Regions from separate parts of the Anoxybacillus sp. UARK-01 genome, predicted to be linked through region 1. Evidence: a T-box and tRNA genes for the amino acid it is inferred to sense, from the RefSeq annotation. Region 1 holds a T-box; the other regions hold tRNA genes.
The links. The T-box of region 1 lies ahead of pheS (phenylalanine--tRNA ligase subunit alpha). A T-box ahead of a tRNA ligase gene usually reads a tRNA of that ligase, here a tRNA-Phe.

Region 1 (2,237 bases):
TGTATAGTGACAGGCAAAAAAGAAAAGGAGAATGGAGATTGAAACGGATTGAATCGACAAAAAATCCGCAAGTAAAGCAATGGAAGAAGCTGCTGACAAGAAAAGAACGAGACAAGACAAGACTTTTTCTGATTGAAGGGTTCCATTTAGTGGAGGAAGCTTTAGCAAGCGGTGTTTCGCTTGTTCAATTGATCATTGAGGAAAGCAAGGCCATTCCTTCAGAATGGAATGTGGGCCATATTCCGATTACAGTTGTTACAGAAGGAGTAATGCGGGAGATCAGCGATACGGAAACCCCGCAAGGAATTGCGGCCGTATGCAGGCAATTAAGCGATGAATCGCTTGATTGGAGCAAAGCTAAGCTGCTTCTTGTGGATGCGGTGCAAGATCCGGGGAATGTGGGGACGATGATTCGCACAGCTGATGCGGCCGGCGTGGATGCTGTGATTCTTGGAGAGGGATGTGTAGATGTGTACAATCCGAAAGTCATTCGCGCTACACAAGGTTCGCTTTTTCATTTGCCGATCATCCGCGGTTCCCTTAGCAAATGGATGCAAACGTTAAAGGAAAAAAAAATTCCAATTTACGGGACATCTTTAGAAAATGGCGATGATTATCGAAAAGTACACGCTAGCGGTGCGTTTGCTCTTCTTGTCGGCAATGAAGGAAGCGGCGTCAGCAAGGAATGGCTTGAGCAGACGACGAAAAATTTGTACATTCCTATTCATGGACAAGCTGAATCACTGAACGTGGCAGTGGCCACCGGGATTTTGCTTTACCATTTGCGGGGATAAACGTAAAAGATACACTACTGAATGAATCCTAAAAGAAACGATTCAATATGGAAAAGCATTGTTCCATGCGGTTATTGAACGGCTCGATGTACAAAATGCCCGAAATGGAACAAATGAAGAGGGGCATTGCTCATTTGCAAGGAGAGGTGAAGCGGTTCAAAGAAGACGCCTCTGCACAAAAAGAAGATGTGGCTATGTTAAAAAGAGAGAGTTCCAGTTTAACATCATCCACCGAGAAGTCTTCCATTTCTTAACGAGGGGGAGATGGGGAGGTTCATCAGAGGAACAAGCACGGCAAGTAGAGCGGCTTTCGGCTCACACAATGGAGCAAGAAGCTGATAGAGTGGAATGGGGAAGCGTGAGATAGTAATCGTATACGTTTGTTCGCTCAGCAGATAGTGGTTGCAACAGATGGATGGATTGCCTATAATATAAAAATAATGAAATAAGAAAAATAACGATGAAAGAGAAGAGTAGCTTGTCCCTCGCCATCCAGGGAGAAAACGCCGGAGACTGGGAGCGTTTTTATGGTAGAAGCAAGTGAATTCACCTCTGGAGTTGACGCTTGGACCATTTTGCTATTGCAAAATGTAAAGGCGTTCCGGCCATGGCCGTTATCGCAATGAAGTGAACAGCGCTTTTTCGCTGTTAACAAGGGTGGTACCGCGATTTCACTCGTCCCTTATGCAGGGGGCGAGTTTTTTATTTTTGCATAGAGGAGGTTTTTTCATGAAAGAACGTTTACAGCAGCTTCAGCAAGAGGCGCTTGAAAAAATTACGCAGGCGAATGACTTAAAAGCGCTCAATGAGGTGCGCGTAGCGTATCTCGGCAAAAAAGGACCGATTACCGAAGTGCTGCGCGGAATGGGAGCATTGTCTCCTGAGGAACGCCCAGTGATGGGGGCGCTTGTCAATGAGGTGCGTGAAGCGATCCAAACAGCAATCGAAGAAAAACAAGCAGAGCTTGAGCAACAGGAGGTCGAGAAAAAATTAGCAGCTGAAGCGATTGATGTAACGCTTCCAGGGCGCCCAGTGCGCCGAGGAAATCATCATCCTTTGACGCGCGTAATTGAAGAAATTGAAGATTTGTTTATCGGCATGGGGTATACGATTGCCGAAGGGCCAGAAGTCGAAAAAGACTACTACAACTTCGAGGCTCTCAATCTTCCGAAAGGTCATCCGGCGCGCGATATGCAAGATTCGTTCTATATTACAGAGGAAATTTTGCTGCGCACGCATACATCTCCGGTACAGGCGCGCACGATGGAGAAGCATCAAGGACGCGGTCCTGTGAAAATCATTTGCCCGGGAAAAGTATACCGACGGGACAACGACGATGCGACGCATTCACATCAGTTTACTCAAATTGAAGGGCTTGTTGTCGATGAGAACATCCGCATGAGCGATTTAAAAGGAACGCTGCGCGAGTTTGCCCGCAAGATG
Region 2 (2,237 bases), on a different contig from region 1:
AACGATTGTATGATAAAATCATAAAAACAGATTATTCCGAATGTGAATGGCTCTAAGGCGTTAATTTAGGCAAAGGCTAGATGACGGTTGTTTTTGGCCGTTTTTCCTTAAAAAATATATTGACAAATTATTTGTATCGATATAGAATAAAAATCGTCGCTATTTAAATATAGATAGTGACGGCTTGAAAAAAATCATGTTGACAATCTCACTTGTTTTATTATAATAATACTTGCTTACGTTTTTAAGCATGCGGAAGTAGTTCAGTGGTAGAACACCACCTTGCCAAGGTGGGGGTCGCGGGTTCGAGTCCCGTCTTCCGCTTCAAAAGGATCTTTGTAATCGGTGCTCAAGTGTGAATGGTTGCTTTAGAGCGGGAAGTAGCTCAGCTTGGTAGAGCACATGGTTCGGGTCCATGAGGTCGCAGGTTCAAATCCTGTCTTCCCGATCAGTTTCATTTTTGGGGCCTTAGCTCAGCTGGGAGAGCGCCTGCTTTGCACGCAGGAGGTCATCGGTTCGATCCCGATAGGCTCCATCGAATGGAGGAGTACCCAAGTCTGGCTGAAGGGGTCGGTTTCGAAAACCGATAGGGGTGTCACAGCCCGCGGGGGTTCGAATCCCTCCTCCTCCGTCCTATACATATCGCATGATTAGATGTCATACATATAAGTGATAGCGGAATCATAGAAGTTTTATTGCAATAATTTTAAAGACATACATATGTTTAATTGTTTTCGGTGAATTCGTTTTGTTGTATAGGAAAGTAAAGGGGATTTATGGTCAACTTATCTGGAATGTTTGATCAATGACCCGTCGCCTATGTCATATTGACAAAATAGCTGTTCTGCACCATGTTTTAATGTACGGATGCGAATGGAAAGAGAAAGGCGATATAAACATAGGACCAATATACATCGTATCATGGCTCGATAGCTCAGTCGGTAGAGCAAAGGACTGAAAATCCTTGTGTCGGCGGTTCGATTCCGTCTCGAGCCATTTTTTATAGCTGGAGGGGTAGCGAAGTGGCCAAACGCGGCGGACTGTAAATCCGCTCCCTGTGGGTTCGGCGGTTCGAATCCGTCCCCCTCCACCAGTTAGGGGCATAGTTTAATGGTAGAACAGAGGTCTCCAAAACCTCCGGTGTGGGTTCGATTCCTACTGCCCCTGCCATTTTCCAGCATGGCGGCTATGGCGAAGTGGTTAACGCACCAGATTGTGGCTCTGGCATTCGTGGGTTCGATTCCCACTAGTCGCCCCTTTTGAATATGAAGAGGATTGGGGTATAGCCAAGCGGTAAGGCAACGGACTTTGACTCCGTGATGCGTTGGTTCGAATCCAGCTACCCCAGCCAAATGCGGAAGTAGTTCAGTGGTAGAACACCACCTTGCCAAGGTGGGGGTCGCGGGTTCGAGTCCCGTCTTCCGCTTTGATGGCGGCATAGCCAAGTGGTAAGGCAGAGGTCTGCAAAACCTTTACCCCCGGTTCGAATCCGGGTGCCGCCTTTGTTGCGAGTGCAGTTTAGTGGCAAAACTTCAGCCACGAGCGATACGTCATTGAATATGTGACGAGTTGCTGATGTCGTTGGTTCGAGTCCCGTCACCCGCTTGTGGCGGTCCAATGGATCGACGAACCGTCTCATTGCTCTGTTTTTCGAACAAATGAAAGAGGCATAGCAAATTGCTTGTGACAGGAGCTTAGGATGATGTCCCAGTAGCTCAGCTGGATAGAGCAGCGGCCTTCTAAGCCGTCGGTCGGGAGTTCGAGTCTCTCCTGGGACGCTGAAAAAAAGGTGTTTCCTTTTATTAGGAAACACCTTTTTTAATGAGCAAAAGCAGCTCTTTTGCTTCAGGTTAGTATCGATTGGTCTTTTGTAGTTGTTCCTTTAGATAGGTCTGAGTTCTGAAATCGTAACATGTTGAGCGATTTGAAGGGAAGCCGTATTTTTATTGAAGCTGCAGTTTGCGCGTTGGATCATTGATTGCTTCTATATGGCCCCTTGATTATTTTAGCGTGGTTTGCGCTTCAAGGTAGGATTTTGGCACTTTATGGACTTCGTATGCTGTACAAATTCCCGACTCAATCGCCCCTTGGATCCACCCGTGAACCGTTGAAGCGTGTTCTCCTGCAAAATAGACTCTTCCTTCGGGAGAACCGATATATGGTGAAAGCTCAGTGACTTGCTCGGGCTTAAACATCGTAAACGCCCCTCCAGAATACGGATAACGAACCCAACTATG
Region 3 (2,237 bases), 180 kb from region 1:
TTTGAGGCGTATGATGTAACTTATTATGTTAACATAATAGAGTTATACCGTTTTTCCACGGTCGGTGATCGAGCATCATCTCTTCTCCCGTGTGTTTTGAAGATGACACTCGTTTTATCTTTAAATGATTTTATATAAAGTAAAAAACACTATGCTTTAGCACAGTGCTTTTTACTTATGACCCGTACGGGATTCGAACCCGTGTTACCGCCGTGAAAGGGCGGTGTCTTAACCACTTGACCAACGGGCCTTGCATTCAGCAGTGGCGGAGAAGGCGGGATTTGAACCCGCGCGCCGCAAAAACGCGACCTAACGGTTTAGCAAACCGTCCCCTTCAGCCACTTGGGTACTTCTCCAATGGCTCCGCAAGTAGGATTCGAACCTACGACCTACCGGTTAACAGCCGGTTGCTCTACCGCTGAGCTATTGCGGAATAGTGGATAAACACAAAAACTAACGAATCATTATTCGTATTTTTCTACTGCCTCTTCCTCTTCAAGACATTCGAAGAAGTACAATGCGTCGAGGCAACTCGCTGTTTGCTCAGAGGAGAAATGCTCGTCGCTGAGCGATTGCGGAATAGTAGATGAAAACAAAAGCTAACTGACCAATGTTATAGAAGAAATTCACAGAACACCTATAGATAGGCAGCACATGTCACCAAACTTTATGCAAAGAAAACGCTTTACAAAAAGAAAGATGGGCCTAAGTGGACTTGAACCACCGACCTCACGCTTATCAGGCGTGCGCTCTAACCAGCTGAGCTATAGGCCCGTATACAAGCGGGTGATGGGAATCGAACCCACGACATCAGCTTGGAAGGCTGAGGTTTTACCACTAAACTACACCCGCATAATTATCAAATTTTTTATTACAAATTTCTAGTGTCCCGATATACCATGCCTCTTCCTCTACCAGTTCATTCTAAGATGCTTTGTGCGTCGAGGCAACTCGTCGCCTATTCAATGATGTATCGCTCGTGGCTGAGGTTTTACCATTAAACTACATCCGCGCGACTATCAAATCTTTTATCACAAATGTCTTGGGATAATATGTATGGGGCGACTAGTGGGAATCGAACCCACGAATGCCAGAGCCACAATCTGGTGCGTTAACCACTTCGCCATAGCCGCCATTACTTTAATAAATCGATGCCGGCTGCAGGACTTGAACCCGCAACCTACTGATTACAAGTCAGTTGCTCTACCAATTGAGCTAAGCCGGCTTTATCTATAGAACTAACCATAAAAGCACATGTTCTGTGCCTCTTCCTCTTCAAGACATTTCAAGATGTCCAATGCGTCGAGGCAACTCGCAGTCATTTCACCGATGCTCCGCTCGTCTCTACCAATTGAGCTAAGCCGGCATTCATAAGATGCGTTGGATAAAATAAATGGTGGCTCGGGACGGAATCGAACCGCCGACACAAGGATTTTCAGTCCTTTGCTCTACCGACTGAGCTACCGAGCCATACATATTTTATGGCGGTCCCGACGGGACTCGAACCCGCGATCTCCTGCGTGACAGGCAGGCATGTTAACCACTACACTACGGGACCAACCGTTTTATTTGGTTGCGGGGGCAGGATTTGAACCTGCGACCTTCGGGTTATGAGCCCGACGAGCTACCAGGCTGCTCCACCCCGCGATGACAAAATTATATTTTTTTCAATCAATAGTATGTATGGTGGAGGATGACGGGATCGAACCGCCGACCCCTTGCTTGTAAGGCAAGTGCTCTCCCAGCTGAGCTAATCCTCCTAAAAGTGACCCGTACGGGATTCGAACCCGTGTTACCGCCGTGAAAGGGCGGTGTCTTAACCACTTGACCAACGGGCCATTACATGAAATAGTGGCGGAGAGCAAGGGATTCGAACCCTTGAGACGCTGTTAACGTCTACACGATTTCCAATCGTGCTCCTTCGACCACTCGGACAGCTCTCCAAAATGGCTCCGCAAGTAGGATTCGAACCTACGACCTACCGGTTAACAGCCGGTTGCTCTACCGCTGAGCTATTGCGGAATAGTGGATAAACACAAAAACTAACGAATCATTATTCGTATTTTTCTACTGCCTCTTCCTCTTCAAGACATTCGAAGAAGCACAATGCGTCGAGGCAACTCGCTGTTTGCTCAGAGAGGAAATGCTCGTCGCTGAGCGATTGCGGAATATGTTTAATATAAAGCCTAGCAACGTCCTGCTCTTGCAGGGGCGTTAGCCCCAACTACCATCGGCGC

Region 2: it encodes a tRNA-Phe, which carries the amino acid that the T-box ahead of pheS (phenylalanine--tRNA ligase subunit alpha) is inferred to sense. The anticodon was not compared.
Region 3: it encodes a tRNA-Phe, which carries the amino acid that the T-box ahead of pheS (phenylalanine--tRNA ligase subunit alpha) is inferred to sense. The anticodon was not compared.

The regions. Positions count from the first base shown of each region.
Region 1 covers NZ_NASY01000042.1:180,261-182,497, forward strand. The annotation lists gene B6A27_RS10585 (TrmH family RNA methyltransferase) at 39-794, shown strand; gene B6A27_RS10590 (hypothetical protein) at 842-1,048, shown strand; T-box leader at 1,246-1,480, shown strand; gene pheS (phenylalanine--tRNA ligase subunit alpha) at 1,524-2,237, shown strand, end outside.
Region 2 covers NZ_NASY01000047.1:441,239-443,475, forward strand. The annotation lists tRNA gene B6A27_RS14415 (tRNA-Gly) at 253-324, shown strand; tRNA gene B6A27_RS14420 (tRNA-Pro) at 375-448, shown strand; tRNA gene B6A27_RS14425 (tRNA-Ala) at 463-535, shown strand; tRNA gene B6A27_RS14430 (tRNA-Ser) at 542-631, shown strand; tRNA gene B6A27_RS14435 (tRNA-Phe) at 924-996, shown strand; tRNA gene B6A27_RS14440 (tRNA-Tyr) at 1,009-1,093, shown strand; tRNA gene B6A27_RS14445 (tRNA-Trp) at 1,097-1,170, shown strand; tRNA gene B6A27_RS14450 (tRNA-His) at 1,183-1,255, shown strand; tRNA gene B6A27_RS14455 (tRNA-Gln) at 1,277-1,351, shown strand; tRNA gene B6A27_RS14460 (tRNA-Gly) at 1,355-1,426, shown strand; tRNA gene B6A27_RS14465 (tRNA-Cys) at 1,432-1,502, shown strand; tRNA gene B6A27_RS14470 (tRNA-Arg) at 1,705-1,778, shown strand; gene B6A27_RS14475 (flavin monoamine oxidase family protein) at 2,001-2,237, opposite strand, start outside.
Region 3 covers NZ_NASY01000042.1:937-3,173, reverse strand. The annotation lists tRNA gene B6A27_RS09765 (tRNA-Glu) at 179-250, opposite strand; tRNA gene B6A27_RS09760 (tRNA-Ser) at 264-356, opposite strand; tRNA gene B6A27_RS09755 (tRNA-Asn) at 359-433, opposite strand; tRNA gene B6A27_RS09750 (tRNA-Ile) at 701-774, opposite strand; tRNA gene B6A27_RS09745 (tRNA-Gly) at 782-852, opposite strand; tRNA gene B6A27_RS09740 (tRNA-His) at 1,058-1,133, opposite strand; tRNA gene B6A27_RS09735 (tRNA-Thr) at 1,153-1,225, opposite strand; tRNA gene B6A27_RS09730 (tRNA-Phe) at 1,395-1,470, opposite strand; tRNA gene B6A27_RS09725 (tRNA-Asp) at 1,483-1,558, opposite strand; tRNA gene B6A27_RS09720 (tRNA-Met) at 1,571-1,647, opposite strand; tRNA gene B6A27_RS09715 (tRNA-Val) at 1,685-1,760, opposite strand; tRNA gene B6A27_RS09710 (tRNA-Glu) at 1,767-1,838, opposite strand; tRNA gene B6A27_RS09705 (tRNA-Ser) at 1,853-1,943, opposite strand; tRNA gene B6A27_RS09700 (tRNA-Asn) at 1,948-2,022, opposite strand; rRNA gene rrf (5S ribosomal RNA) at 2,185-2,237, opposite strand, start outside.